3 regions of the Phosphitispora fastidiosa genome follow, and region 1 is predicted to be linked to each of the others. Evidence: predicted binding sites of a transcription regulator. Region 1 holds the regulator's gene; each other region holds the start of a gene.

Evidence for each region. The regulator Rex, encoded in region 1, represses fermentation and respiration genes when NADH is low (regulators of the CRP and FNR family bind a similar motif). The targets are predictions, from matches to a motif close to ATTGTTAANNNNTTAACAAT.
Region 2: the regulator Rex is predicted to act here: its motif matches at 8,248-8,267, upstream of Ga0451573_RS02710 (DUF3796 domain-containing protein).
Region 3: the regulator Rex is predicted to act here: its motif matches at 8,887-8,906, upstream of Ga0451573_RS02455 (DUF47 domain-containing protein).

The regions. Positions count from the first base shown of each region.
Region 1 covers NZ_JAHHUL010000029.1:4,451-14,875, reverse strand. Annotated here, with positions in the region: gene Ga0451573_RS18190 (penicillin-binding protein 2) at 1-1,585, opposite strand, end outside; gene mreD (rod shape-determining protein MreD) at 1,611-2,111, opposite strand; gene mreC (rod shape-determining protein MreC) at 2,111-2,977, opposite strand; gene Ga0451573_RS18175 (rod shape-determining protein) at 2,993-4,030, opposite strand; gene radC (RadC family protein) at 4,067-4,753, opposite strand; gene Ga0451573_RS18165 (Maf family protein) at 4,817-5,407, opposite strand; gene Ga0451573_RS18160 ((2Fe-2S) ferredoxin domain-containing protein) at 5,610-5,921, opposite strand; gene Ga0451573_RS18155 (NADH-quinone oxidoreductase subunit NuoF) at 6,106-7,893, opposite strand; gene Ga0451573_RS18150 (NADH-quinone oxidoreductase subunit NuoE family protein) at 8,253-8,732, opposite strand; gene Ga0451573_RS18145 (redox-sensing transcriptional repressor Rex) at 8,957-9,592, opposite strand; gene Ga0451573_RS18140 (SPOR domain-containing protein) at 9,660-10,425, opposite strand, start outside.
Region 2 covers NZ_JAHHUL010000002.1:61,690-72,114, forward strand. Annotated here, with positions in the region: gene mraY (phospho-N-acetylmuramoyl-pentapeptide-transferase) at 1-971, opposite strand, end outside; gene Ga0451573_RS02680 (UDP-N-acetylmuramoyl-tripeptide--D-alanyl-D-alanine ligase) at 991-2,373, opposite strand; gene Ga0451573_RS02685 (UDP-N-acetylmuramoyl-L-alanyl-D-glutamate--2,6-diaminopimelate ligase) at 2,366-3,850, opposite strand; gene Ga0451573_RS02690 (stage V sporulation protein D) at 4,007-6,136, opposite strand; gene Ga0451573_RS02695 (hypothetical protein) at 6,195-6,686, opposite strand; gene rsmH (16S rRNA (cytosine(1402)-N(4))-methyltransferase RsmH) at 6,689-7,651, opposite strand; gene mraZ (division/cell wall cluster transcriptional repressor MraZ) at 7,691-8,128, opposite strand; gene Ga0451573_RS02710 (DUF3796 domain-containing protein) at 8,498-8,836, shown strand; gene Ga0451573_RS02715 (helix-turn-helix transcriptional regulator) at 8,836-9,039, shown strand; gene Ga0451573_RS02720 (metal-dependent hydrolase) at 9,465-10,425, opposite strand, start outside.
Region 3 covers NZ_JAHHUL010000002.1:1,929-12,353, reverse strand. Annotated here, with positions in the region: gene Ga0451573_RS02515 (sigma-E processing peptidase SpoIIGA) at 1-69, shown strand, start outside; gene sigE (RNA polymerase sporulation sigma factor SigE) at 104-817, shown strand; gene Ga0451573_RS02505 (AzlC family ABC transporter permease) at 905-1,597, shown strand; gene Ga0451573_RS02500 (AzlD domain-containing protein) at 1,642-1,887, shown strand; gene Ga0451573_RS02495 (site-2 protease family protein) at 1,909-2,769, opposite strand; gene sigG (RNA polymerase sporulation sigma factor SigG) at 2,959-3,732, shown strand; gene spoIIR (stage II sporulation protein R) at 3,827-4,630, shown strand; gene Ga0451573_RS02480 (YlmC/YmxH family sporulation protein) at 4,701-4,967, shown strand; gene nrdR (transcriptional regulator NrdR) at 5,158-5,619, shown strand; gene nrdD (anaerobic ribonucleoside-triphosphate reductase) at 5,708-7,801, shown strand; gene Ga0451573_RS02465 (deoxycytidylate deaminase) at 7,849-8,295, shown strand; gene nrdG (anaerobic ribonucleoside-triphosphate reductase activating protein) at 8,299-8,805, shown strand; gene Ga0451573_RS02455 (DUF47 domain-containing protein) at 9,067-9,696, shown strand; gene Ga0451573_RS02450 (inorganic phosphate transporter) at 9,689-10,425, shown strand, end outside.

The DNA.
Region 1 (10,425 bases):
TTGCGGCAACATAGTTGGCAAGCTGGAGGGGAGTATAAAGGTTATAGCCCTGACCAATTGACATGATGATGGTTTCATATTCACGCCATTCAACAGACCAGTGTGCCTCATTATCATACTCCTTCTTTTTCCACTTGAGCTCATTCTCCTTTTGTCTGAGCAGCCGTTTCTTTTCACTCTCAGATTTAGCATTGCCAATCTTCTCGGCATACTTATCTTCGATCTCCTGGTACATCTCTTCATACTTCTTCTGCAGTGAAGGCTCATTAAGTTCCCTTTTCCATTCCTTACTCGGTATCAGCCCTGAAGCCTCATTAGGCAGGTCAATCCCGGTCTTCTGACCCAGACCGAATTCCCGCACATATTTGGTCAGATTTTCAACACCCGCTCTCAGCCCCATCTGGTAAAAGTAGACATTACAGGAAGTCTGGATTGCCTTAACCAGGTTAACCGTACCATGACCTGAAGGCTTCCAGCACCCGTATGAACGGCCAAACAAGCGAACTGAGCCAGGGTCAAAATAGGTATCGTGAATAGTAGCCTTACCAGACTCCAGAACTGCCGCAGCGGTAATCATTTTAAAGGTGGAGCCGGGCGGATAACCCATCATGGCCCTGTTATTAAAGGCCGGAAACGGGTTGGTTTCTTTACCTCCAAACAGAGCCTCACTCTGCTCAGGAGTAATTTTCCCATTAAACAAATTGGGGTCAAAACCTGGTTTACTGGCCATAGCCAGTACCTTTCCCGAGTTCACGTCAACCATAACAACTGCTCCAGCCCTGGCATCCGGGTATCCATTCTGCTGCAGAGAAGCCATGGTCCGGTCCATGGACTCTTCAGCAGTTTTCTGCAGCCTGTAATCTATATTTAAAACAAGATTATTACCCGGTATAGGCTGTTCTTTGGCAAGCTCCCTGACCGGATGCTGGGACTTATCAACTTCAACCAGAAGGTTGCCGTCCTGCCCCCGCAGAAACTCCTCATACATATTCTCAAGCCCCGCCTGACCATACCTGTCCCCCATGCTGTAGCCATCATCCTTATGCCTTTCCAGCTGTTTCTCGGTAATCTCCCTTACGTACCCGAGAATATGTGGCATAAAATCCTGATAAACATATTCCCGCATCGGTTCTACGGCAATTTCCACACCAGGCAGGTCTGCCCTGTTTTCCTCAATTTTTGTCACTACCTCCAAAGGTACGTCTTTAGCAATTCTAATGGGTTCAAACTTCCTAATGCCGGGGTCTTTGATTTTTTCCTTAATTTCGTTTTCATCAATTGCCAGAATTGACGCCAGGGTAGCCGCAACCTTATCAAGGTCCTGGTCTTGGATGCCAAGCCAGCTTACGGACACACTGTATACCGGACGGTCTTTAGCAAGAATAACCTTCCCAGTACTGTCAAAAACTTCTCCTCTCTTCGCAGGAATGGTAACCGGCCTGATTCTGTTCTGCTCCGAAAGGGTTGTAAACCGCTCTGTCTGTACCAGTTGAACGTAAGCAATCCTGGAAATCAGGACGGCAAATATAATCGTGACAAGGGCCAAAAAAACCTTCAGTTTTTTGACCAGGATTTTTTCAGTCATCCAGAGCCCCCCGATTAAATGATTATTACCTTTCTGTTACTCTCAGCAGCCCCTTAGTTGACGATCGATAAAACTTGCCATATATAAAAGGTGTCAGGCAGCTGTTATAGATGGCAGCAGATATCATAACACTCCTGAGAGCGCCAATATCCCCCCCTGACATCCCTTCAAACTGCCTTAACAGGTAAAGTACTGTTTCACTCATTAGTGTAGCCACAAATATTATCGCCATGGGAATTAAAACATTTTCCTTGTAAATCTTCTTTTCCAGCATTCCAAAAGCAAAACCCACAACTATCTTGGCAAGAGCATTCATTCCCAGGTTCTGACCGAACAATAAATCCTGCAGCAAACCTCCGATGGCTCCGGCTATGGCGCCCTCCCTGGAACCGTGCAGCAGGGCATAAAATACTGTTATTATCAATACAAAATCAGGTTTAACACCGGCAACAGTGAGATGGGAAAAAATCGTGGATTGAAGTATCAAACCAATCAGAAACAAAACGGTAATTACCAGGTAACGCATTACGCCCCCCCCCCGTCAAGAGGAGCAGTTTCACTTATCGCTGAAACACTTCTAATAATTAGCACCTCTTCGAGTTCATTGAAATCCACAAAAGGCCTGACAGTGGCATATTTCACCAGCCCATTTGACTCCAGTTCGATCTCGGTTATGGTTCCTATCGGCAGTCCTTTGGGGAAAACCCCGCCAAGGCCCGAAGAAATAACAGTCTGTTTGGCAGTAACCGGAGCTTCCTTGGAAAGATGAATCATTTTCAGCATTCCGGAGTCATCGGCTTTTCCCTCAATGACTCCCGGCACCCGGTTTATTTGGATCAAGCTGCCCACGGCACTGCTGCTGTCTATAATCAGCAATACCTCCGCAGAGTCAGCGGATACATTAATAACACGCCCCACCAACCCCTTACTGGTTACCACAGCCATGTTTTTCGCCAAACCGTCACTTTCTCCCCTATTGACGGTAATTGTACGGAACCAGTTTGACGGATTTCTGCCTACAACTGAGGCAGATACAGTATTATAATCTCGGGCTACGGTGTCCTTGAACTGCAGTAACTCCCTTAACCGCAGGTTTTGGTATTCGTATTCCCTGAGCAGGTTATTTTCTGCTTCCAGGCTTGATATGCGTCCTTGGAGCTTTTTATTTTCGCTCTTAATACTTCCAATGGTAAAGACAGACCCAACTGTATCAGAGATACTGTTAACAATACCGGTAACCCCGTGTTCAACCGGGGTTACCACATCCTTGACCACCCTCTCGACAGGGCTGAGACCCTTCCTGTCTTGACCCGTATAGGTTATCAGGACAAGGGCCAGCACAACCAGGCTAAGAAAGCCAAGGACATACCTGTTTACAATGTACCGAAACAACACAACCCCGCCTTTCTAGCCGATTTTCTTCGGGGTAATTAAGACTCTCTTAAGAACATCCAGGTTTTCCAAAACCTTCCCTGTCCCAACAGCTACGCAGAACAGAGGCTCATCTGCAACATAAACGGGCATGCCGGTTTCTTCACTGACCAGTTGATCAAGGCCTCTCAAAAGAGAACCGCCTCCAGCCATGACAATTCCCCGGTCCATAACGTCAGACGCCAATTCCGGCGGTGTTTTTTCGAGAGTTACCTTAATGGCTTCCAGGATGCTGCTGACCGGTTCTGACAAGGCTTTATGAACTTCATCAGATGTAATCTCAACTGTTTTGGGCAGCCCTGTAAGCATGTCACGCCCACGCACCTCATAAAGCTCTTTTTGCGGGAACCGGTATGCTGTGCCAATTTTTATTTTAATTTCTTCAGATGTACGCTCTCCCACCATCAAGTTATATGTCCTTTTAATGTGCTGCATGATGGCTTCATCCATTTCATCACCGGCAATACGCACCGAGCGGCTGGTTACAATCCCCCCCAGGGATATGACCGCAACTTCGCTGGTACCGCCCCCGATATCCACTATCATGTTTCCGGTAGGCTCATGAACCGGCAATCCGGCCCCAATTGCTGCCGCCATCGGTTCTTCGATCAGATATGCCTCCCTGGCTCCGGCCTGTATGGTAGCCTCCCTGACTGCGCGCTCCTCAACTGCGGTTACTCCTGAAGGCACACACACAACAACCCTGGGCCTGATTAGGTGAGGCCTTTTTTTCAGGGCCTTGGTAATAAAATAGCGCAGCATACTCTGAGTGGTGTCAAAATCAGCGATGACCCCGTCTTTCATTGGCCTGATAGCAACTATATTGCCGGGAGTACGACCAATCATTTGCTTGGCCTCTTCACCGACAGCAAGGACATGTCCCGTATCTCTCTGGATAGCAACAACGGACGGTTCGTTAACAACTATCCCCCTGCCCTTGATATATACAGACGAATTGGCAGTACCTAAATCTATACCCATATCCTTGGAAAATATCCCAAACAATCCCAACATTTACTGTGCTCCTTTCAGCTTCATTGGCTGCGCTGACTAGATAATACCCTGCTCCTTAAGGCTTGTGAAACCATTCTCTCCGATAATAATGTGATCAAGGACTTCGATACCGATTAACTTTCCTGCCTCCACAAGCCGACGGGTTATTTCTACATCCTCTGCACTGGGGCTCGGGTCCCCGCTGGGGTGATTATGAGCCAGTACCAGCGCCGCGGCGCTTCTTTTTATAGAGTTCTTAAACAGTTCCCGGGGGTGAACCAGGGATGAATTGAGATTTCCCACAGAAACAGTTTCTATCGTAATTACATGATGCTTAGTGTTTAAAAACACTGCTGTGAAATGTTCCCTGTCAAGGTAACGCATTCGCTCTTTCAGGAGATCAAATACGTCGCGTGGTGATTTGATTGCCTTCCTGGGGTCGGACACTTCAAAAGCCAGGCGTTTCCCAAGTTCAATGGCAGCCTTTAGCTGAGCGGCCTTGGCAGGCCCAATTCCTTTTATGGAATACAGTTCTTCAAGTTCACTTTTTACAAGGCCCAGCAGACCTCCTGTTTTTGTCAGCAGCATGGCGGCAAGGTCCAGGGCATTCATAGAATCAGAACCGGTCCTTAAAAGCACCGCCAGCAGTTCCACGGTACTCAGGGCTTCTACACCATCCCTGAATAATCGCTCTCTTGGTCTCAGATCCTCCGGAAGTTCCTTTATTCTTACCCGGTATTCCAATGGTTCCATTTTTTTGGGTCCTCTCGTCAAACGTAACATTCTCAGGGTTAATAATAAATCGAATTATTGCAGTATTTCAATCCCAAACTGTCTGAGTGCTTCCGCAAGACTGGATAGAGGAAGACCGACAACATTAAAATAACATCCCACTATCCTGTCAACCAGTACGGCGCCCAGCCCCTGGATACCGTATGAGCCGGCCTTATCCATGGGCTCACCTGACCTGACGTAGGCTTCAATTTGAGCATCTGACAACCGGCGAAAAAAAACCTGGGTTATCTCACTGGCTTTTAACAGTCTTCCCGCAGCACAATCAATGACAGAAAAGCCTGTAATCACCAGATGGTCAGTCCCGCTCAAGCTTTTCAATGTATTAATGGCAGCATCAATGTCCACAGGCTTACCCAGAATCTCACCACGGTGAACCACTATTGTATCTGCCCCGATTACAATTCCCTCACTAAGCCGGGCAGCAACAGCCATGGCCTTTCTATATGCCAGTTCAGCAGCTGCTTCGGTAGGAGGTATCCCCGGCAAAACTGTCTCATCCACCGGGTTAACCATCACCTCAAAGCTGAGGCCCACCTGTCGCAACAATTCCTGCCTTCTTGGGGACGCTGAAGCCAAAATTAACTTTTTACTGTTTGGTTCCATTTTTCAACTCTCTTATGGTAAGCTTTTTCTGTAGCTTTCCCCTACTCTTATAAAAAATTCGTACCTTTTGAGGTGATTCAGCCTGCACGTAAATCACAGTTTTTTCCCTTCTCAGTTTATCATTTTTGACATATGATGACAAGCTATTACCTGAACCCGATACGCAGTATTCAAAATTTTATAATTTATGTTATTTCAGTCCTCAGGATATCTGTCCGGCAACTCTTCTGGCCTTGTCAGGTGTTATGTTAAAATAGGTCACTGCCGGTCTGCCCGGAGCAGCCACCTGCATCACAGGTTCGCGAGAACACATTCCAAGACAGCCTGTATAACTAACTATAACTCCCCGGCTATCTTCGAAGTGCATTTTCAGGGCTTTCAGGACATCCTGCGCCCCTGCCTTGATCCCGCAGGTACCCATACCCACAGTAATCCGTACCTTCTTCCGCTCTCTACTCATCGCCTGTTCCGACAAAATATTCTCCTTTAGTAGTTCCAAATCCTGCAGCGTCATTTTCGGTTCCCCTCCCCAAATTAATAGTACAGATTCAAATTAACCTCTTCGACGAATTTGCTTAAACTCCTTCAGGAACGACGCTGCCTAATAATGGAGAGGGGCTGATTTTCACCGGGCGCTCCCGCCCGCAGACCCAGAAAATGGCCGCCAGGATGGCAGCCATTTTACCGGTAAAAACAAACTATCTCTTAATAGCTTGAAAACAGCATTTCTCTAAACACTGACCGCATTTAATACATTTGTCGGGATCAATTTCGTGAATCTCCCGGGGTTTTCCCCTAATAGCATCAACCGGACATACTTTGGCACAGGCCCCGCATTTTTTACATTCATCAGGGTCAATCCTGATACTGCTGAGTTTTTTACAGACCCCTGCAGGGCATATCTTATCCCTGACATGGGCTATGTACTCATCCTCAAAATACTTTAAGGTGCTCAGCACAGGATTAGGCGCCGATTGTCCCAGACCGCACAATGACGCTTCCTTGATGCCGTGCCCCAACTCTTTGAGGAGGTCAATATCATCTACTGTACCCCGCCCTTCAGTAATCCGTTCCAGAATTTCCAGCATCCTTTTAGTCCCAACCCGGCACGGGGTACATTTACCACAAGACTCATCACAGGTAAATTCAAGGTAGAACTTGGCAATATCAACCATACAATCATTGTCATCCATTACAATGAGACCGCCCGAGCCCATCATAGAACCGACTTCAAGAAGAGTGTCATACTCAATTGAGGTGTCCAGAAGGCCGGCGGGAATGCATCCTCCCGAAGGACCTCCTGTCTGGGCCGCTTTAAACTTACGCCCCCCTGGAATGCCGCCGCCTATATCGTAAATAATTTCTCTCAGGGTTATGCCCATGGGTACCTCAATAAGACCGGTATTGCCAATTTTGCCGGCAATGGCAAAGACCTTGGTACCTTTGCTCTTCTCGGTGCCAAAACCGGTGTACCATTCAGCGCCGTTCAGTATTATTGCCGGAATGTTTGCCAGTGTTTCGACGTTATTAATAAGGGTCGGTTTTCCCCACAAACCTGCCTGAGCAGGAAAAGGAGGTTTGGGCCTGGGTTCTCCCCTGTTCCCTTCTATTGAGGTAATCAGAGCGGTCTCCTCACCACAGACAAAAGCCCCCGCCCCCAGGCGGAGTTCAATATCAAATCCGAAATCTGTTTCAAAAAGACCCCTGCCCAAGAGTCCCATTTCCCTGGCCTGACTGATGGCTGTGGTCAGGCGCTGTACGGCTATAGCATACTCTGCCCGCACATAGACAAACCCCTGGCTGGCGCCGATGGCATACCCTGCAATAGCCATAGCTTCCAGGACCGAATGCGGGTCTCCCTCAAGTATGCTCCTGTCCATAAATGCCCCGGGATCACCTTCATCTGCATTACAGATTACATATTTAAGCTTTCCCGGAGATTTCCTGGCGAGCTCCCATTTAAGCCCGGTAGGGAACCCGCCGCCGCCTCTGCCCCGGAGTCCGGATTTCTTAATAATATTAATTACTTCCTCCGGAGAGTGCTCAGTAAGCGCCGTGCCCAGGGACTTATAGCCATCCCTCGCTATGTATTCCCGGATATCGTCCGGATTTATGTGCCCACAGTTCCTGAGCGCGATCCGTACCTGTTTTTTAAAGAACTCAATATCATCTATTTTCTCCGTAACCTCTTGAGTGACCGGGTCTTTGAAAAGCAGCCTCTCCACAGTCTGCCCCTCAAGGATATGTTTTTCAATGATTTCTCCGACATCCTCTACCCGGACTTCACAGTACATAGTGCCCTGTGGCAGAATAACCATAACCGGGCCGCGGGCACAGAACCCAAAACATCCGGTATGGACGACCCTAACCTGTTCCAGAAGGCCCATTTGTTTAAGCTGTTTTTCAAATTCAGTCTGAACCTCGCGGCTTTCTGCTGATACACAGGCCGTACCACGACAGATAAGAATATGTGAACTATGGGACACTTAGTTACTTCCTCCTTGTACTAATAGTGCTGTAGTCTCTCGGAAATGAATGTGATTATGGTTAGATGTTGTACAAGATTTTCCTTGCACTGCCGCCGTTATGAGTCTTGCTGCGAATCACTGGCAACAAGGCAGGGAGTCCCCGCATATCCGAAGATGGCGAAGGCCGCCGGGAAGTTTTGGCCCGCCAAAACGAGAGGCGGCCATCTTATGAAACAACCCCATGAGCCATCAAGTTCGGGGACGCTGCATTGTTGCCGGGGGATAGCAGCTTAGACTCATAGGCGGCAGTGCGGAAAATCGGTGCAACAGCTAACCATAATCATTCTATGTCGTTTCCGAAAGACTACCAGTAATACTTAGTGCACCTGTTTGTATTTCTCCAACAGTTCCCCCATCTGCTCAGCATTAAGCCTCCCATGCACCTCTTCGTTTACAGTGAGGACCGGGGCCATCCCACAGGCGCCGATACATCTGGTCGCTTCGAGGCCAAATCTGCGGTCGTCACTGATTTCACCTAACTTCAGGCCGAGGTCTTCGCCAATCTTCTCCACCAGGTGTCCCGCTCCCTTAACATAGCAGGCTGTACCCATACAAACAGAGATATTATGTTCTGCTCTTGGAGTCATAGTAAACAAGGCATAAAAAGTAACTACTCCATAGACATCAGCCAGGGGTACGCCAAGACCCTGAGATATGTGGTATTGGACCTCTTCAGGAAGATACCCGTAAACCTTCTGGGCTTCATGCAGCACAGGTATCAGAGCCCCGGGTCTGCCCGCATACTCTTCCAGAATCCGGTCGAGCTTCGTGAGCTTTTCATCATGTTCCAATTCCAATTCAGTTCTCCTCCTGTTCGGTTTAGGAGTTCAAATTCTAGTTTACCTTAACAATCCCCCTTCTATGCGCCTGGCTTAAGTGATTGAGCTTGCAAATAAAAACCCCCCCCGATGCAACGGGGAGGTGTACAATGCCTTTTCCTAATTTGCTGTTCAGTTCCGAAGTGTTCTGTTCCCAAAACATCCATCTTGTTTATATACTCACATTCACTATTAATGTCAGGCTACAGCATGTCCTTAAGACAGAGATGGAATGTCAGTATTTCCAGACGGGTTGATAAGTCAATATCTCTAACCTCAACATCCTCTGGAACTGATAACACAGTCGGGGCAAAATTAAGGATCGCCTTAACTCCGGCATTTATCATCTGGTTTGCAGCCTCCTGGGCAGCTGATGCAGGAACCGTGAGGATGCCGATTTTGACGTTGTTTTCAATGATTAACTTTTCCAGCTTCTCAGTGCCCAATACTTCAAGGTCCATCAACCTTTTGCCGATTTTTGAGAGGTCATTGTCAAATACACCAACTATATCAAAACCGCGTTCACGAAACCCGCGGTATGACACCAGTGCAGACCCCAAATTACCGGCTCCCAATACTACTACTGGCCATTTGGTATTCAGCCCGAGAATTTTCAGAGTGTGTCTAAGCAGGTCCTTGACATTATAACCCACACCCCTTGTACCAAATTCTCCAAAATATGCCAGGTCCTTTCTGACCTGTGCCGGGCTGACTCCCACACCTTCAGCTATTTCCCCCGATGAAATAGTAATAATACCTTTTTTGTCAGCCTGTTCGAGAAAGCGTGAATAAACAGATAATCTTACTATCGTAGCCTCAGGGATCTTCAAGTTCTTCAATTTATTACCTCCTTATATGCCCCCTCCTAAGTGTAAATTATATCATGTCGTACAGGCTTGGACAATGCTAAGTTTTACTGATATTGTTAATTTCCTGCCATAAAAGCAAATAATTGTCCATAAACTCCAGAAGTTTGTACTGTAGCAAAACAACCCCCTCCGGGTCTTTAGTTTCCAGAAAGATGTTCAGCTGATTGTGGAAATTTCCTATCGACTGATGGACGTCCCTAAACCTGTTGTTCATCAGGTCACTGCCGGAGCTTCCTTCAAATTCAAGTAATTGTGTTTTCCGATAAACTTCTTCCAGCACGCTTAACCGGGTGCTGTCCGAATCAAAATCCAGGGCTTCCGGGGATTCTGAAGGAAGTACTGCCACACTCTCCTTCAACCATGCCGTATAAGCCTCTAACGCGGGACCGATTTCTTTAATCAATCTTTCCCTTTCTTGCCCGTACAGCAGGTTTTCGCCATTTATTACAACTGCGCCGGTAAAACTTCCATATCCCTGTTCCTTTAGAGCCACCTTGAGCTGTTCAGTATCCTTGCGCTCGCGGAAAACACCGACCCAAATTCGGTAGGGCGCATTTCTGGTAATATACGGGTTATATCCGAGCTCATGCAGCGGTTTAACCGCTTCCTCTGCACCTCCCCGGTCGGTGTAGACACCTACCTGAAGATAATACAGCGGTACAGGATCGAGCAGAAGATTGCTTTTTTCCTCGGAAGCTGCAACAGGCCTGGAATCAACCGTTATAACCCGCGTGCTTTCAGGGGGTTTGCCCTCACTGATTATCTTTATGAACGTTTCCCCCAATACATAGGCTCCGACAGCT
Region 2 (10,425 bases), on a different contig from region 1:
TAACCGATATTATGCATTCCCAACAGTCCCAAAGCCGCACCAATTAAGGCCGCCAGCCAGAACACCCGGACAACTTTCTGCTCCTGCCATCCTTTAAGCTCGTAATGATGGTGCAGCGGGCTCATTAGAAAGACTCTTTTACCGGTCGTTTTAAAAGATATAACCTGTATGATTACAGATAATATTTCAGCAAAGTATAGAAATCCAATAAACGGAATAAACAACTCTGTCCCGGTAACTACAGCCATCGATGCCAAAGCCCCTCCCAGGGCCAGGGAACCGGTATCTCCCATAAAAACACGAGCCGGGTGGATGTTGTATCTCAAAAAGCCCAGGCAGCCGCCCACCAGCGCCGCCCCAAATACGGCCACTCCCTGGAGTTCCAGCATAATTGCAGCCAGGATAAATGCCAGTGTTGATATCGCCACCGAACCGGCAGCCAGTCCGTCAAGACCGTCTGTGATGTTGACCGCATTAACCGTCCCCGGAATCACTATCAGTGAGGTGAATATTATGTACAGAACCGGGCCAATATCAAACCGGTATCCCGAAAAAGGAATAACCAGCTCTGTCCCCCTGCCCAGGAAAAATACAGCCACCACCGACACGGTAATGGCGACCCCCAGCTGTCCTAACAGCTTTTCACGGGCTCGCAGTCCCAGTGACCGCCTCAAGACCACCTTGATATAATCATCAATGAATCCAATAAGTCCATAAGCCAGGGTAGCCCCCAGGACCAGGAAAACAGGTCCTGTTTTCGGTGCAAATACTAATGTCCCCGTTACCGCACCGGTTAAAAACAATACTCCACCCATGGTGGGTGTACCCGCCTTCTGCAGATGTCTCTTAGGACCGTCATCCCTTATATACTGCCCAAACTTCATCTTATACAGTACAGGTATCAAAAGCGGTCCTGTCAGGAGACTGATTATCAAAGCCAAACCAAACCCGTAGATTATCTCTTCCAACAAATTCTCCCCCCGGAATGTATTATGTCATCTGCAGGAGGTACTCCACTATACTCTCCATCTTAACTCCGCGCGAACCTTTAACCAGAACCACATCACCGGGCCGGACCACCTTCCCGAGAATTTCTGCGGTTTCTCCGGTAGCATTAAAACTAATAATCTCCACAGGAGGATTTTCCGTCATAGTTGCCCCCAGCGCTATTTCCCGGGCCAGGCTGCCGACTGTAACCAGTACATCCACCTGCCTGTCCGCAGCTGCTTCACCAACCTCCCGGTGTCCGTCAAAAGCCCTTGTCCCCAACTCATACATGTCTCCGAGGATGGCTATTTTTCTTTTCCCCCGGCCCACATCGGCTAGAATTTCCAGAGCTGCCTTAACAGACGCGGGATTGGCATTATAGGTGTCATCAATAACAGTAGCCCTTTTACCCTCTTTAATCCCCAGTCTCATGGATGTAAGCCTGGCATTCCCAAGTCCCTTCTTTATCTTCTCAAGAGAAACCCCGGCCTCCAGACCCACTCCTACAGCAGCCAAGGCATTAAGGACATTATGCCTGCCGGGAATAGGCAGGTTCAGATCGATTTTACCTTCTGAAGTCAGGGCTGTAAAGCTTATGCTTCTGCCTTCCGGACTTCGGATGTCCTGTGCCGTAAGCTGCACATCTCCACCTGTGCCATAAAACACCACCCGGCCCCGGCATCTCGCTGCCTGACCGCGGACCATACAGTCATCCCCATTGAGTATGGCAAACCCCTCAGGATCAATGTGGTCAAGGATCTCACCCTTAGCCCTGGCTATATTGGCAAGCGAACCGAGCCTTTCCAGGTGCGTTTCCCCTATATTTGTAATTACTGCACCATCAGGTTTAGCAATTCCGGCCAGGAGGTCAATTTCCCGGAGTCCCCTCATGCCCATCTCCAAAACAACAGCGCCAAAACTGTTATCCAGTTTAAGCAGTGTCAGGGGCAGTCCAATATGGTTATTCAGGTTCCCGTCAGTCTTCAGGACGGCATACCTCTGTTCCAGGACAGCAGCGATCAGGTCCTTTGTGGTGGTTTTCCCGTTGCTTCCGGTAACCCCTATCACCAGACCGGCAAATTTACTCCTGTTGTGTGCCGCCAGGTCCTGCAGGGCCTTAAGAGTATCCGTGACCAGAATGACCGGTCCCGGCCAGGGTCCGGTATCAACCTCCCGGCTGACTATAACTCCGGCGGCTTTTTGGGATACTGCCCTGTCAATAAAATCATGGGCATCAAAGCGATCTCCCACTAAAGCAATAAAGAGGTCTCCCTCATTAATCTGCCTGGTATCAGTGGACACCCGGTCAAAGAGCACACCGGGGTCACCCTGCAACATTTCCCCCGACACTGCCCCGGCAATTTCTTCCGCAGTGAATTCATACATCTTTTGGTAACATCTCCCTCGCAACTTCACGGTCATCAAAATGGTTAACCTTATCATTGACTATCTGGTATGTTTCATGGCCTTTCCCAGCAATAAGGATTACATCTCCCGCTTCAGCCATCTTTATCGCACTGCCGATGGCCTCTCTGCGGTCAGGAATAATGGAGTATTTCGACCTGTCAGCCGCTCTCCTGACTCCCTCTTCTATCTGGGAGATGATAAAAAGCGGCTCTTCCGTCCTGGGGTTATCTGAGGTCAGGACGGAATAATCACTGAGCCGTGCCGATATTTCCCCCATCACCGGACGCTTTGTCCTATCCCGGTCACCTCCGCAGCCAAACACCGTAATCACCCGTCCTGCAGCGAACTCCCGGGCAGCCCTGATGATATTTTCCAGCCCGTCAGGAGTATGGGCATAGTCAACCAGTACGGTAAAGTCCTGCCCCTCGGAAACTTTTTCCATGCGCCCAGGAACACCTTTAACTGACTCCAAGGCAGCTTTTATCGAATTAATTGCGATACCCTGGCAAATTCCTACTGACAGTGCAGCCAGAGAGTTATAAACATTAAACATTCCCGGCAGATGAATTTCCAGATACAGATCCCCTTTTGGGGTTGCCACATCAAATGCTGCCCTGTCTGCTCTCAAGTTAATATTAAATGCTTTGATATCACAGTCATTTTTGACCCCATAAGTCAACACCCTGCCTTTGGTGGCCTCTATAACGCTCCGGGCGCTGGAGTCATCTACATTTATAATACCATATTTGGGCGCTTGTTTCCCCACATTCCGGTCCAGTCCTGCGAACAGCTTTTTCTTGGCCTCCAGGTAGTTCTCCATATTCCCGTGAAAATCCAGGTGATCCTGAGTAATATTGGTGAAAACAGCATTATCAAATTCAACACCCTCTGTGCGGCCAAGTTCCAGGGCATGTGATGATACTTCCATTACAGCATGGGTAACCCCGCTGTCAACCATCTCTTTCAAAAGCATCTGCAGGTCAAGGGATTCGGGTGTAGTATTGGTGACCGGAAGTACCTTTTCACCTATCTTATTAATTATAGTCCCGATCAGACCAACCTTGTAGCCTTCTTCCTTAAATATCCGCTCTATCAGATATGTCGTGGTGGTTTTCCCATTTGTTCCGGTCAGGCCAATCATAGTGAGTTTACGGGAAGGATGATCAGCCATGGCAGCACTCATTAATGCCAGTGCCTTTCGCGTATCCCGCACGATGACGAGGGGTATCCCCCCGGGGACTTCCACAGGCCTTTGGGCTATGATTGCGGCAGCACCCTGCTCCAAGGCAGACGGGATATACTTGTGACCATCAGTTTTGAAGCCTTCCACACAGACAAACCCGCAGCCCGGTGTCACCTTCCTGGAGTCATAGCTGAGACCGGACAGGATTGTATCAAGGTTTCCCCTTGTTTCTGCAGCTTCCAGGCCAATTATTAAATCACGCAGACTTTTCATGGCAACCTCCGACCTAATATGATGTATTAATTATTATTGGCAGCAAAACACCAATTTATCCATAAATATGCAGCGGGATCGGATGTATCCAAACATCTAATCCCGTCTACAAATCAAAACCTGTCCCAAGTTCAACTGTCGGGCGGAAACAAACTTTTACGGGGATGGTTCCCATACCGGCGGGGAGAAAACCACCGTAACTTCTTCCCCTGACTTCAGCTTGGTTCCCGGTGGCAGCTTCTGTTCCACTACAATCCCTGTTCCCTCCGGGTTTAACTGCAGACCCAGACTTCCCAGAAGCTGGCCCGCTTCCCTCATGGTCATCCCGGTTAAGTCAGGTACAGTGCGTTCCTGACCTTCAGGGATGTTCCCCCCGCGCTGCCCCAGATAAATAATCACCTCTGACCCTGCCGGAATCTTGGCTCCGGCTTTGGGCTGCTGATTATTAATCCACGAACCTTCACCCTCTATCCTGGCCTTTAGTCCAGCTTCCCGCAGGATAATCTGGGCATCCTCAAGGGCTGTGTTGACAACATCAGGAACCAGTACCTGAGCCTGTTCCTCCCTGTTTTCAATTTCTTCCTCACTGAGTTCAGGAGTTACATTGAGATAACGCAGGGTGTCTTTAGAAATATTTTTAAATACCGGCGCTGCCAGCTGCCCACCGTAGTGCATACCAGGCTTTGGTTCATCGATGACAACCAGCAGGGCAATCTTGGGGTCATCAGCCGGAGCAAATCCGGCGAATGAGGCCACATACTTGCCCTGGATATATCCGCCGGGGCCTGCCTTCTGCGCCGTCCCCGTCTTCCCGGCCACCCGGTAGCCTTCAAGATAGGCATTTTTTCCCGTACCTGAATTCACTACCTTCTCCAGTATTAGTGAGAGCTGTCTTGAGGTATCTTTGGATACCACTTGTCTGACAGGCTCAGGTGTATATTCCTTAACCAACTTCCCCTTACTGTCAGTTATTTTTTCGATTATCCTGGGTTTCATCAGCACACCGTCATTAGCTACTGCTGACATTGCCGTGATAAGCTGGAGCGGAGTTACGGATATGGACTGACCCATTGCAATCGTGGCAATATTGACCGGTATGATATCCTTCTCCGGAATCATAATCCCTTTTCCTTCACCACTGAGGTTAATTCCGGTCTTCTGTCCGAAGCCAAAGGCGTTAATATAGCGGTAAAACCTTTCCCCGCCAAGTTTCAGCCCCACTTCCACAAAACCGGTGTTACACGAATTCATGACCACTTCCTCAAACGACTGGGCTCCATGTGCCTGGGGGTATTTCCAGCACTTTATCCGGCGGTCACCTACAGTTGCATACCCGGGATCGTAGAACCGGTCATCAGGCTTTACAGTACCTTCCTCAAGGGCAGCGGCAGAAGTGATGATCTTAAAGGTGGAACCAGGTTCATAATTAAGCTGAATAGCCATATTTCTTCGATTCTGCTCAGGGTATTTGCCATAATCTGCGGGGTCAAAATCAGGTCTTGAACCCATACCGAGGATAGCGCCGGTCTCTGGATCCATCACAATGATAACAGCGCTTTTCGGTTCGTACTGGGTCACAATGTTATCCAGTTCCCGTTCTACAAAATACTGTATAGTTTCATCCAGGGTGAGCCAGACATTATTCCCCGGGTCGGGAGGAATCCGCTCATGCAGGGCCTGGGGAATCTGCCTGCCCCTGGCATCCTTCTCAATGACAATGCGGCCCGGTGTACCTGACAGGTACTCATCCATCTTGACTTCCAGTCCGTCAAGCCCTTTGTTTTCATAACCCACAAATCCAAGGATATGAGAAGCGAGTTTTCCTTTGCTGTAAGAGCGCTTGCTTTCCTCGATGATATCGATTCCAGGCAGGTCCAGTTCTTTAAGTTCCTGGGTTATTTCCGGATCAACCCTTCTTTTAATATATTCAAAATTGGTATTATTGGTAATCCTTTTATACACCGTTTCATATTCCATACCAAGAACTCGGGCAACCTCCCGCGCTGTTTTCTCCGGATCACCGTCTTTTACCAGCGGCGGGAAGGCACAAACAGAATCGGAGCTGATGCTAACCACCAGCTCTTCACCATTTCTGTCATATATAGCCCCCCGCTCAGCCGGGATGGGTATGTCATCCATCCGGTTCAGCTTGGCTTTTTCCTTAAGTTCCTCGCCACGGACGAACTGTATCCACGCCAGTCTTCCGACTAATAAACAAAGAACAACACCAACAACTATAAAAAGTCTGGTAACTCGTTTCCTGATAATTATGCTTGTGGCCTGCACTGAAGTCAACCCCTCTGTTTTCTATTGGTTGCTTCAACTCCGCCCGGTTAAACCCCGGTCATCCGTTGATGAGACTGGCCAGGGCTTGAACCAGAGAATTTCTTTTCTGCTGTTCTTCCACCGGTTCTTCCGGAATCTCAGCAGCAGAAGCAATCCCTATCGCGCCCTTCGAGCCGACGTTAGAATATTCGACGGGGACAAATTCAACTCCTTCTGCCAGCTCTGGTTTTTCCATACCCAGCCGGACAGTCGCCATATACTCTATGTTTTCCAGGGATTTCATTTCATCAATTTTACGCTGCAGAATCTGGTTTTGGGTGTCCAGTTCCTGAAGCTGACTTCTCAGAGCTATAATATCGTAGCCTGCCGAAGCGATCTCCGCGTTCCGGGAAACAAGCAAAAATGCCAGGCAAAGGGTGATTACTGCGATAACGCAGTAAACAAACTTTGTTTTTGCCCTTACCCTGCGGACCTTCCTGACCATGGTCCGGTTATTGTGCTGTTCCAGTGGAAGGTTACGGTAGTCAAAGCTTTCTTTCGCTACTAACAAACTTATTCATCCTCCCCGTTGTTTAGAACTCGGCGCTTTTCAGCTGCTCTGAGTTTGGAGCTTCGGGCACGCGGGTTGGCTTTAAGCTCTTCCTGAGTAGGCAATACAGGCTTTCCGGTAAGGACTTTAACCTGCTGTTTTTTGTTGCACATGCAGACAGGTAACCCCGGAGGACAGACACAGGTTTTTGCCATTTCCCGGAAAACCTCTTTGGCAATTCTGTCCTCAAGAGAATGAAATGATATCACACAAACCCGGCCACCGGGTCTGAGGATATCGACAGCCTCATATAGAGCCTTCTTGAACCTATTCAGTTCATCATTAACAGCAATCCTTAATGCCTGGAAAGTTCGTTTTGCCGGATGTGGGCCTTCCCTTCTGGCACCAGCCGGGACAGCCTTTTTGATAATCTCTACAAGCTCCCCCGTTGTATGTATGGGACGTTTCGCCCGGTGGTCAACAATAAACCGGGCAATCCTTCTGGCCCAATTCTCTTCCCCATAGTCTCTAATGATCCCAGTCAACTCGTCTTCAGTCTTTTCATTGACAATTTGCTCTGCTGTCAACAAATCTCCGGGGTTCATCCGCATGTCCAGGGGCGCATCCTGCATATAGCTAAAGCCGCGCTCTCCCTCATCAAGCTGGTGTGATGACACTCCAAGGTCAAAAAGGACCCCATCTGCTTCACCCAGGTTCAGTTCTGCGAAAATTTCTTTTAACCGGTAATAATTACTGTGAACATAAACAATACTGCTGCCAAAACTCTCAAGCCTTTTACGTGCAGCTTCCAATGCATTGGGGTCCTGATCAATGCCAATGACCCGGCCACCGGGTTGGATTTTTTTTATTATCTCTGTGGTATGCCCGCCTCCACCCAGTGTGCAATCTACATATGTTCCACCCTGCCTAAGATTCAGATACGTCATAACTTCGTCCAACATTACCGGAACATGGTGGAAATTCATCCCGCCTTCACCTTCTAAACATTTTTACATTCTCTCTACTTAAATACCGAGGTCAAACTCAACAATTTTCTCTGCAATTTCCTCATAAGTTGGTTCAGCTTCACTGCTGTATTTATTCCAGTTTTCCCTGCTCCAAATCTCGACTTTAGTGGATACTCCCAATACCACCGCATCCTTTTCCAAGGCAGCGTGTTCCCTGAGATTTGCTGGGAGTAATATCCTGCCCTGTTTGTCCAGTTCACATTCAGTGGCTCCTGAAAAAAACAGTCTGGCAAAGGCCCTGGCATCCTTACTGGTTGATGGAATCGTTTTGAATTTTTGTTCTATCTGCTGCCAGGCTTCCATAGGGTAAACAAACAGGCAGTTATCCAGGCCTTTTGTAGCAATAAACTTTTCGCCAAGCCCCTCCCTGAACTTCTGGGGGATAATCAGCCTCCCCTTTGGATCTACGGTATGTTGATACTCCCCCACAAACATCGGCCTGTTCACCTGCCTCCACATAAGCGGGCTTCCGGAACACTTCCCCCCACTTATCCCCACTTTATACCACTGTTATTCTTCATAATCGATAAAACTCCTCCTAAACTTTAGGGTTTTTTGAAAAATAATTTTCAATGAATATCCCCGTTTTTCTTGGTTTTATTGACAAAAGCTCATCAACGCACAATATGTTGTGCTCCGGCTTAGCAGCAACCTCTATTGGTTGTGTTTTTGTTTTTATAAGAAAAAATTAAAATAGACGTTTCCCCCGTTATTGCGATTGTGGCAAAAGCGCTTGACAATGTGCCTGTAATGTTATATATTTATAACATAAAGTTATTTATTTATAACATTGGAGGGAGCTATATGAAAACCAGTTGGCTTAAGTATTTAGGTTTTTTAGGATTGATAGGTTTATTGAGTCTGGTTACGGGTAATTGGGGACTGATTGGATTCTTCGGCTTTTTTAGTTTTTTTGGATTTGGGAAATATCTTAATGACGAACGATTTGAAACCAATGTAAATAAGGCAGCAAAGAACTGCTTTATATCCTCATTAATTGTTTATGCTGTAGCCAATATAGTATTTGCTTTTATGCCAGACTTTAAGGTTTATGCTTTTGCATTCGCACTGAACTTTTTGCTTATAATACTGGTGTTTGTAATATCCTTAAGAGTCTATGAGGGACAGGTGATCAATGATTAATGGCACTAGAAACTAAAATTAAAGAGTTTCGGGCTAAAATAAATATGACTCAGGAAGATCTGGCCAAAGCAGTGGGAGTTCGCAGAGAAACAGTAATTCACCTGGAGAAGGGAAAATACAATCCTTCATTGAAGCTTGCACACGATATAGCCCAAACTTTAAATACAACCATCGATGAATTGTTTACCTTTACTGATGATTAACACCCCCATTTTGCGGAGTTGATATCAGCAGCTATGAGTCAGCCTACCCCAGTATCTGATAAGATTAAAAAAACCCTCTACGTAGCTAAGATAGCTTAAGTAGAGGGCTGCATTATTTTTGAATGTTACAAAGTATTATTAAGACAGGGGTGGATGTGTTCCGGAAGGCGGTGTCTGTCGTCCGTCCGGCCCACCTTGCAGTTCTCAACGGTTTCTATTACCCCGTTCATTACTTAATGGGGTTGCCGCTGTAATTGACCATAAATATAAGGAGAGGCAGATATTTTCCGGAACGACGAGTCTGATGTCAGCTTGTCGGCGAGCCGCAAATGCGGGAGCCGGTAACAAGCTGAATTGTTGCCGTCGTGCAGGAAAATATCTGCCTCTCTATACGTTATGGTTAAATTTCTAGGCTCCCTATTTAGTTATGAAGCTTCCTCCTGAAGGAAATCTTCAAGTTTTCTCCTGCGGCGACGCACCGGTTTCTTGACCTGCAGCTTTTCACCGGTAACCGTGCCGCAATCACTCAGGTAAACAGTGACACCATGCACCCCGCCCAGGTTAAGCAGTTGGGCATCACACCATTCCACCCGATACCCGCCATCGATCCTGTTGAAATTGTAAAAGGGGAACCGCGCTCTTTTCAGAAAAACATCCACCAGTTCTGAATCACATGACTGCTTGATACACCTGTGATAGGAGGCGGAAACAAACTCCCGGGCAGCCAGAATCTCTTCTTTTCTGGTATCGACACTCACATAAAGGTACTGGCTCCTGGCCTTATAAATAACGTCCCACTTAAAAGGGCTGATGGCAGAAGGCAGCACATAGACCTCGGCATCTTTAAACCTGGGACCCATTTCCCCTGCAGCCATTCTCCGGGCCCTGCGCTTTTGAAATACCCGGAGCAGCAGGTAAGAAGCAATCAGTGCAAAGCCTAGCATAAAAAACATCTTTTCATGGCCCGGAAAATGGTATGCCAGGTAAACACTGCCAACCATTGAAGTTATCATCACGGGATCACAGAACCAAATCAAGTCAAAACCATACTTTTTGGATGAAAACGGGTAAAAAAGCGGCAGCCCCCACGGTGTGAATGAGTCCATCACCAAATGACCCGCCAGACCCGCGCCAACCATGATAAAAATGGCTGCAAAACTGTCCAGTGGAGTAAAAAAGTAAATTCCACCCGAAATCAGCGCCCACAGTACGGCTGCGCCAAGCAGGGAATGAGTTATTTCACGGTGATATTTATAAAATGTCTTTGGTCCCTTCAGGCCTGCTACAATATCCAGGTCTGGGGCAATATTGGCAATTATCATTGTCACAGTACCGGCAAGACCAAATTTCTGGTTAAGCCCGAGCCCGGCCATCATTGTACCCATC
Region 3 (10,425 bases), on a different contig from region 1:
CAGCTTAGTCCTGAAGGGTCCTATAAGGCGCTTCTGCATCCGGAGGTGCTTGACAGGATGACAGCCTGAATAAAGAGGAGGTTAGGGTGATTTGAACAAGTTTATGCGGTTTAAATGGCTGGTAAGATTGAAACTACTCAGGTTGTTTTTGAAACTGGGGTTAAAGTCAGAGGTGCACTATGTTGGCAGCAGTGAGGCCTTGCCGCCTCCATTGTCTATTGATGAGGAATCATTTCTTATTTCAAGGCTGGAATCAGGTGATAAGACGGTAAAGAGTGTTCTTATTGAACGCAATCTCAGGCTCGTGGTATATATAGCGAGGAAGTTTGAGAATACGGGTGTTGGAATAGAGGATTTAGTTTCTATCGGTACTATAGGCCTGATAAAAGCTGTAAACACCTTTGACCCGGAAAAAAAGATTAAACTGGCTACCTATGCTTCACGTTGTATTGAAAATGAGATACTGATGTATCTCAGAAGAAATAGTAAAACAAGGTCAGAAGTTTCCTTTGACGAACCTCTGAATATCGACTGGGACGGTAATGAACTGTTATTATCAGATGTCCTGGGTACTGAAAATGATATCATTTATAAATGCCTGGAAGAGGAAGTCGACAAGAAGCTGCTGAACCTGGCGCTGCACAAGCTCAATGGGCGGGAGCGCAGGATTATGGAACTCCGTTTTGGCCTCGCGGACGGGATGGAAAAGACCCAGAAAGAGGTCGCCGATATGTTGGGAATCTCGCAGTCTTATATATCCCGCCTGGAAAAAAGGATACTCAAAAGACTGCGCAAGGAAATCCACCGCATGGAGTAGCAGGAAAAAGTAAACATAATGTAGAAACTAAAATATTAGTTCATAGAAAAGGAGATATTGGCTTAAATCATAGACAGGGATGATTGCATGAGCAAGGCAAGCTTTTTTGAAGGCGCCAAAAAATCTGTTCCCATAATGGTTGGCTACATGCCCCTTGGCCTGGCGTTTGGTGTAATTGCCAGGGAAAAGGGGCTTACTGTTATGCAAACGGCTTTAATGTCACTTACTTCATTTACAGGTTCCGGCCAGTTTATAGCAGTCGGTCTGCTGAGCGCCGGTGTTGGCATTCCCGCAATACTGCTGACCAATTTTCTGGTCAACCTCAGATACCTGCTTTTCAGCGCCTCTATGGCTCCGGCTGTCAGGAAGATGCCAAGTATCGTACAGGCAGTTCTGGCCTTCGGGATTACTGATGAGACATTTGCAGTAAACATGGCTGAATTTGACCGTAGAGAGGCAGACCGGGATTTCATACTGGGAGTCAATATTTTTTCCCACCTTTCCTGGACGGTAAATTCCGCACTTGGCGCTGCCGTAGGTAATCTAATTCCCAATATTGACCGCTTTGGGGTAAATTTTGCCCTGCCCGCAATGTTTATTGCCCTGCTTATATGGCAGGTTAAAGACCGGAATACTCTCTGGGTTGCAGTGATTTCGGGTTTGGTTTCCACAGTTTTGACCCTGTTTACCAGAAACAGTGCCAACATTATTGCTGCCACAGTGGTAGCAGCAACGATTGGGGTGATTCTGTGCCGGAACAGACAAAAATCTACCTATTGATACTTGGGCTCTGGCTGGTGAATTACCTCCCCAGGATGTTCCCTATGGTTATTTTAAGCAAGCTTAAGATACCGGAGCCGGTTATCTGGTGGCTGGGTTTCGTCCCGGCAGCTGTCCTGGCGGCCATAATAGCACCGGCAATCTTAATGCCTGAAAGCGGTCTGTCAATAAGCTTTGCCAACAGTTATCTGGTGGCTGCAGTTCCGGCTTTCGGAGTTGCCATAAAGACACGGAGCCTGGTCTGGACCCTTTTAGTAGGTATGGCGGTAATGGCGCTGGTACAGGTATAGACAGGGAGAGTCTTTTAGAAATCAACCGCTTATCAAAATAGAGTGATAATCAAGAACGAGCTTCATGCCGATACCAAGGATAATCAGCAGGCCGAAGTAAAGACCGGCAAAGGCTGCCCTGGTGGTTAGAGGAGTATTATAGTATTCCGGATTGGGTGATTTCCACTGGCGGTATATCTGGGTTAAGCCCAGGATGAGGAGCAGGAAAAGAATCGGGTTAAAAAACTTGAAGGCAGCAGCTATGACAAGCGGAATCCCCACCAGCCACATTTTTGGGGAGATAGCTGACACGATGCGTCCCCCGTCAAGTGGGTGGAATGGTATCAGGTTAAATAGGTTAATCATAAATCCTGAATATGCGAGAGCCAGCCAGAAATCCTGGCCTGACAGGGGGTACATGGCAGCACATAAAAATGCTCCCATACTGCCTACAAGCGGCCCTCCCATAGCTACTTTGGCTTCGGTAACGGCATCAGCCGGATGGTCTTTCATGGCAATAAAGGCCCCCAAAAAGGGGATGAATACAGGGGCAGATACATTGAGGCCAACGAATTTGGCGGTAAGAAAATGCCCCATTTCATGAACGAAAATCAACAGCACGAACCCAACGGCAAAAATCCAGCCATAAAAGTTGGCATACACCCAGACCATAAGGAGCATGGAGCCAAAGGTGGTCAGGAATTTGCCAAATTTCAGAAAAACCAGGAGGTATTTTAGTTTCCCCAGGAGCAGCAGCAAAGCGCCAAGAAGGGCCCAGATACCCTTCTTGTTTTTTTGCCTGTTTCCAGGGTGTCCAGTGCCGTTTGGAGCTTCCTGCTGCTGCTTTATTTCATTTTCAGGTAAAATATCATTTTCCGCGGGGGCGGTAAACTCTTTATCCAAGTCAAAAACCTGCCTTATGGTTGATAGAAGTTTTTGTAGATTCACATTTCGACATCTTAACCGGAGGAACCTCTTTTCTGTTAACTTTACTTTGCCGAACGGCACAAAGGTTTATGTGTATAAACCCATTTTTTTTTGGCAATAATCCTAATGAACTGTGAACCTGAAACCGGAAAGGGTGTCATGCTGATGATGATAAACAAAGTGGAAATTTGTGGAGTTAATACATCGAAACTACCAGTATTGACCAGCAGTGAAATGCGGGAGTTGTTCGTAATCATGCAGGCCGGTGAGAAAAGTGCGCGTTCCAAGCTGATTAACGGTAACTTAAGGCTGGTGCTCAGTGTGATTCAGCGATTCACCAACAGAGGCGAATATGTTGATGACCTGTTTCAGGTAGGCTGTATCGGACTTATGAAGGCAATTGATAACTTTGATCTGGGTCAGAATGTTAAGTTTTCGACTTATGCCGTACCAATGATTATTGGTGAGATAAGACGCTATTTGCGAGATAACAACCCTATTCGGGTTTCCCGCTCGCTCCGAGATGTTGCCTATAAGGCGCTGCAGGTCAGGGACAGTCTGGTTAACCGGTATTCCAGGGAGCCTTCAATAAATGAAATAGCCGGCGAACTTAAAATGCCCAGGGAAGAAGTTGTTTTTGCCCTGGACGCCATTCAGGAGCCCATCTCCTTATTTGAGCCCATTTATCATGACGGGGGTGACCCCATATTTGTAATGGACCAGATCAGTGATGAAAAAAATCAGGACGGGAACTGGCTGGAAGGCATTTCCGTAAGGGAAGCCATGCGCAAACTCAGTGACCGGGAAAAATTGATTCTCTCACTTAGATTTTTTGAAGGAAAGACTCAGATGGAGGTAGCCGATGAAATAGGCATTTCACAGGCCCAGGTCTCCCGCCTGGAAAAAGCTGCTCTAAAACATATGAGAAAACACATGTGAAAGATTAAAATAAGGTAATTTGTGAAAAGATATATGTAAAAAGATATATTTAGAGCAGATTCAGAGAGAGATAGGAAGACGGGAGGAATAATTTATGCGGAGCAAACTTACGAAGATAGGCGCTGTATCAGTAACGGCAGCGGCAATTGTGGTATTGGCGGTAATGCTGACTTTAGCTGCAGCCGGCGCCGAAATTACAGCCCAGGCAGATACCGTAACGGACCTGTCAGTAAAAGCAGGCCAGCCTGTTACCGGTAATGATGCCGGTGTCTGTGTCGAAGCATATAACCAGTATAATCTTATCAGGTTTCACGTAATCGCCAATAGTGACAGTGAACGTGACCAGGCGCTGAAAAGAAAAGTCAGGGACCTTATTGTAAGGGAAATGACTTCTGAGTTCAGTAAGGCCAAAAACCTTGATGATGCCAGAAAAATTGCACAGGGGCATCTTGAAGAAATCGAATCAATAGCTGCGGAGGAAGTTAAGGCCTGGGGAGAAGACTACCCTGTCAATGTTCAGCTGGGTAATTTTGATTTTCCGGTGAAGTCTTACGGAGATCTGACTCTCCCGGCCGGAAATTATGAAGCGGTAAGGGTTGTTATTGGACACGGGCAGGGCGCAAACTGGTGGTGTGTGCTTTTCCCGCCGTTATGCTTTATAGACGTGTCCAGGTCAATGGGCGCACCTGAACCGGAGGCTGGTTTTTTCGCTATGGAAGCGGTCACTGCATCCGCAGTTTATGAACAGAGCTCGGTGGAAAAAGGCCCAGAGGATCCTGAAGTGGAACTTCTGGACCCTGAAAAGGACTCTGGGAAACATGAGAGCAGTAAGGAAAATTATAAAAACATAAAAGTAAGGTTTAAAATTATTGAACTGTTTGGTGGAATATTTAGTTAGAAGCTAAAAGTTGCCTGCACATTCTGACAACCTCCCTCATATAATATGAATGAGGAGGTGGAAGACTGAAATGGTCAAAATCTCGGATTTGAGAATGCGGGAAGTTATCAATGTTTTAAATGGAAAGAAACTCGGACTTATCAAAGACATTGAAATTGACCTTGAAGCGGGCCGTATCAGGTCAGTTGTATTACCCGGCAATGGAAGGGTTTTTAGTTTTATGGGCCGGAGTGATGATGTGGTAATACCCTGGCATAAAATCAAAAAGCTTGGGTTGGATGTTATCCTTGTTGAGCTTTCTGACTATGCTGACACAACTCATAATGCAGTTTATTAAAAGAAAAATGACTGCCTTATTTATATAAGGGGGCCATTTTTTTTGCCGTTAATTCATTCTATTTTTCGAATATTTAAACTTTCTGTTTTGGGAGGAATTTCCTTGACTCACTAGATATAGTGTCCTATAATGAAAATGTACCCTACATGTTGTGGGATTTGAAATAATTCTGAAAACTTCAGGTGATTATATGAAATGTCCCTTTTGCGGATTCATGGAAAGTAAGGTTCTCGATTCCAGACCGGCAGATGACGGTAACGCTATCAGGAGAAGACGGGAATGTGCTGATTGCGGCCGAAGGTTTACAACTTATGAAAAAATAGATGAGATTCCACTTGTTGTTGTTAAAAAAGATGGCAGAAGGGAAGTGTTTGACAGGGCCAAGATTCTTGGCGGAATAATTAAAGCAGGTGAAAAAAGGTCAATTTCCATGCAGCAGATGGAACAAATGGTTAACGATATTGAGAAGGAAATCAGGAACAGAATGGACATTGAGGTGGGGTCTGAACAAATAGGTGAATTTGTGATGGACAGGCTCAGGAAGCTGGATGAAGTCGCCTATGTAAGATTTGCCTCGGTTTACCGGCAGTTCCAGGATATTAACAGCTTTATTGATGAATTGGAGAAGCTGTTAAAAAGAAAGGCTAAGTAAGAGAAATATGGGCCTAAATGCAAAAATATGGGCTTAAATGCAATTTAAATAAAAAAATCGGCAAAACAGCATAGGGGAGGATTACTTAATGATTCTTGAAAAAGAGAGTTTGACAGCAGCAAATCTGACGGAACTGCGCTCTATCCGAACTGGTGGCTTTGTAGCTATCCGGAAAAGAGACGGAAGACTGGCAGAATTCCATGAGAGCAAAATTACTGATGCCATTTTTAAGGCAGCACAGTCCGTAGGCGGAGAGGACCGGACCCTGGCTATGGAACTGACTCTGGAAGTACTTAAGCAGTTGCGGCAAAAATTTAATGATAACATATTTTCTGTTGAAGACGTTCAGGACTGGGTGGAGAAGGTTCTCATTGAGAAGGGCCACGCCAGGACGGCAAAGGCTTACATACTATACCGGGCCAGCAGGACCCGAATCAGGGATGCCAAGTCGGAATTAATGGATGCAGTAGAAGAAATACTTGTGGAAACAAACCGGGAAAATGCTAATGTGAGCAACTCCCCATCGGCTAAGATGCTTCAGATAGCAAGCGCAGCCAGTAAGAAGTATTATCTCTCAAGGCTTATCCCTGAAGACCAGGCGTATGCTCATACAAATGGAGATATTCATATTCATGACCTCGATTTCTATGGGAAAACATTAACCTGTGTTCAGATTCCCCTGGGTAAGATTTTAAACCAGGGATTTGATAACGGCCATGGTTATATCCGCCCTCCCAAGAGACCTGCCTCAGCCACTGCCCTGGCAGCGATAATTCTCCAGAGTTCGCAGAATGATATGCACGGTGGACAGGCATTCCCCTTCTTTGATACTGATATATCCCAGTTTGTCAGGGATGCCGATGAAAATGAAACTTACCAGGCAATGGAGGCCTTCATTTACAATCTTAACAGTATGCATTCAAGAGCCGGTGCCCAGGTGCCCTTTTCCAGCCTCAATATCGGTACAGATACTTCACCGGAAGCCCGCAAGGTGGTTAGGAACCTGCTTCTGGCATATGAGAAAGGACTTGGCAGGGGTGAAAACCCCATTTTCCCCAATATCATATTCAGAATTAAAGAAGGTATTAACCTTAATGAAGAAGATCCCAACTATGACCTCTTAAAACTGGCAATCAGAGTTGCCTCAAGAAGGCTGAACCCAACCTTCAGCTTTATGGATTCATCATTCAACAAACAGTATGGCACGGAAGTCAGCTATATGGGATGCCGCACCAGGGTTATTGGAAACATCAACGGCCCCGAAACATCTGAAGGCCGCGGCAACCTGTCATTTACCACGATTAACCTTCCCAGAATTGCAATTAAATCAGGGACCAATATAGATAAGTTCTACAAAGAGCTTGATAAAGTACTTGACCTGTCGGTGAAGCAGCTTTACCACAGATACAGCGTTCAGGCCCGGCTTAAGGTGAAGGACATGCCCTTCCTTATGGGACAAGGCCTTTACATAGATTCAGAGGGACTGAAACCTAATGACTATATTGAAGAAGTTATCAAGCAGGGGACATTGTCGGTAGGATTTATAGGGCTTGCAGAAACTCTCAAGGCACTGCTGGGCAAACATCACGGCGAATCTGCAGATGCTAATGAACTTGGACTGCAGATTGTTGAGTTTATGTATAACAAGATGAATCAGGCTACTCAGGAGCACCAGCTAAACTACACCCTTCTGGCTACTCCCGCAGAGGGCCTGTCAGGCAGGTTTGTCCGCCTTGACCGCAGGGAATACGGCGAGATTCCGGGTGTTACCGATGGTGAATATTACAGCAACTCCTTCCATATCCCGGTAGGCCATAAGATGAGTATTTTTGATAAAATTTCTATTGAAGGAGCATATCATAAATACTGTAATGCGGGTCACATTACCTATGTTGAGTTCCCGTCCCCTCCGATACATAATTTGGAAGCTATTGAAATGGTTATCCGGCATATGAAAGATTCTGATATAGGTTATGCCGGCATCAACTTCCCAGTGGATTACTGTATGAGCTGTAATTACACAGGTGTTATCAATAAAGATGACTGTCCTATGTGCGGTTCCATTGATATTAAACGTGTCCGCCGGATTACAGGTTATTTGAGTACCGTTGAAAGGTTCAATGATGCCAAACAGGCCGAACTTCGCGACCGGGTATGCCATAGTCTGCTGGAACGGGAGTAATGGCTTAATATGGAGTTGAACATGAAGTTAAAGAGGAGGTACTTTTCATGTCTAGGCCTTCATGGCATCAATATTTCATGGAAATAGCCGAACTGGTTGCTACCAGGTCAACCTGTCTTAGGCGAAAAGTCGGCGCTGTCGCGGTTAAGAACAGGAATATTGTCTGTACCGGTTATAATGGCGCTCCATCAGGTGTATCCCACTGTGACAAGAGAGGTTGTCTAAGGGAGGAACTGCAAATACCTTCCGGTGAAAGGCATGAGTTATGCTGGGCGGTTCACGCTGAAGCCAATGTGGTGGCACAGGCAGCTCTGCATGGTGATGTTCTGGAGGGGGCTACCGTATATGTTACTATTCAGCCTTGTGTCTCATGTGTAAAGCTGTTAATCAGCGCCGGGGTGGATAAAGTCATTTACAAGGGTGAGTATCCTGATGAACTGGCCCAAAGAATTGCTGATGAAGCGCTTATTGATCTGGTTAGGTATAAGGAGTAGCTTATGAAGATAAGAATTGCGGGTGTCGTCGGGGAATCGGTGGTAGATGGGCCGGGAATCAGAACTGTGGTTTTTGCTCAGGGATGCCCAAGGGCCTGTATAGGCTGCCATAACCCGGAAACCCTTGACCCGGCAGGCGGCCGGGATATGGAAGATATCGAGATTCTCAGGTTAATAGAAAAAACAAAACTGGTAAAAGGGGTCACCTTTTCAGGTGGGGAGCCTTTTATGCAGGCAGGGGCTTTTGCCAGGCTGGGAAAAAAGGCCCGTGAAAAGGGCCTTGATATAATAACATACACCGGGTATACATGGGAAGAACTGCTTGAAATTGGCAAAGAGGACCCTGCGGTAAGGGAGCTTCTTGAGATCTCGGATTATTTGGTAGATGGGCCTTTCATGGAATCCAGGAAGGACTTGACCCTGGCATTTAGGGGTTCGGCGAACCAGAGAATTATTAATGTCAGAGAGTCGCTACAGAAAGGTGACGTTGTCACTGCTGACTTTGCATAAGTTATTCTTCAGGGTTTGAGTGCCCCTGTTTCTTTGTACGGGAAGCAGGGCATTTTTTTTTGACAGAAAGCTGTAAAGGTATTTAACATAAAATTAACATTGAATAAAAAGGAAAATGAAGAACTCAGTCGAAACACATATATTTGGGTCTTAACATAATCTTAATAGGACTTAACGTAATTTTAATATAGGGTTTCTACAATGCCTTGGTGTTTTTAGGATACGATTTCTCGGGAAATAAACAAAAAGGAGACAGAAACTATGTTTAGGAGATTTAAGCCGGCTGATGCTATGTTTTTCGAGCTCTTTGAAGAAGCAGCTACTATTTTGCATCAGGGGGCAGTACTGCTCCAGGATATGATGGCAAAACATGAAACAATGGATGAAAGGCTGAATGAACTCATAGCTGTGGAACAAAAAGGGGACAGGGTTACTGACGAGATTATTGACAAGCTTAATGAGACTTTCATGACCCCTTTTGACAGGGAGGATATTTACAGTCTGGCGCGGGAACTAGATGAGGTTCTGGACTCGGTGTGCAGTACTGTTGAAAAGATGGTAATTTATGAAGCCGGGAAGCCTGATAAGAAGTTCCGGGAAATGGTCGATGTTTTTGTGCAGGCAACCGAAAAGGTTAAGGATGCCGTATCATTATTGAAGAAAATGAAATCAAACACAGTACAGATTTTAGATATCTGCTATGACATTAAAAAATTCGAATCTGAGGGTGATAAGATATATCGTTTTGGGGTTGCTGATCTGTTTAAAAACAGTAATGATGCCATCATGGTGATAAAATGGAAAGAGGTTTTTGAACAACTGGAGACAGCCCTGGACAGGTGTGAAAAGATTGCCAAATTGATTCGTGGGGTTGTGGTCAAATATGCCTGATTTGCTGCTTATAGCAATTGTCATCATGCTGGCGCTGGTCTTTGATTTTATTAACGGATTTCATGACACGGCCAATGCCATCGCAACTTCTGTATCAACCCGGGTGCTCACTCCGGCCAAGGCCATATTTATGGCTGCAGTCCTTAACTTTGTAGGTGCACTTGTTAGTACAAAGGTTGCTGAGACCATTGGCAGCGGTATTGTCAGCCCGCATTTGATTAATAACAAGGTCTTAATAGCCGGTTTGCTGGGAGCCATCATATGGAATCTGTTTACATGGTATTATGGGCTGCCCAGCAGTTCTTCCCATGCTTTAATCGGCGGGGTGGCCGGAGCCGTAGTGGCCAGTCAGGGATTTGCAGTGCTTAATGGTGCAGCGTTGCTGGAAAAAATATTTGTACCCCTCATTGCATCACCTATCATTGGCTTCTTTATTGCCTTTATGGTAATGCGCCTGATATTTTTTCTGGTGGGTAATGTTGCCCCCAGTGTAGTAAATAAATACTTTTCTAAGCTGCAGATAGTGTCGGCTGCCTTTATGGCCTTCAGTCATGGCTCCAATGACGCCCAGAAATCGATGGGTATAATTACTGCAGCCCTGGTATCTGCGGGGATCCTTAAGGAGTTCCATGTTGAATTATGGGTGGTTATAGCATGTGCCACTGCCATGGCCATGGGCACATCTATTGGCGGCTGGCGGATTATAAAAACCATGGGTTCCAGGATTAT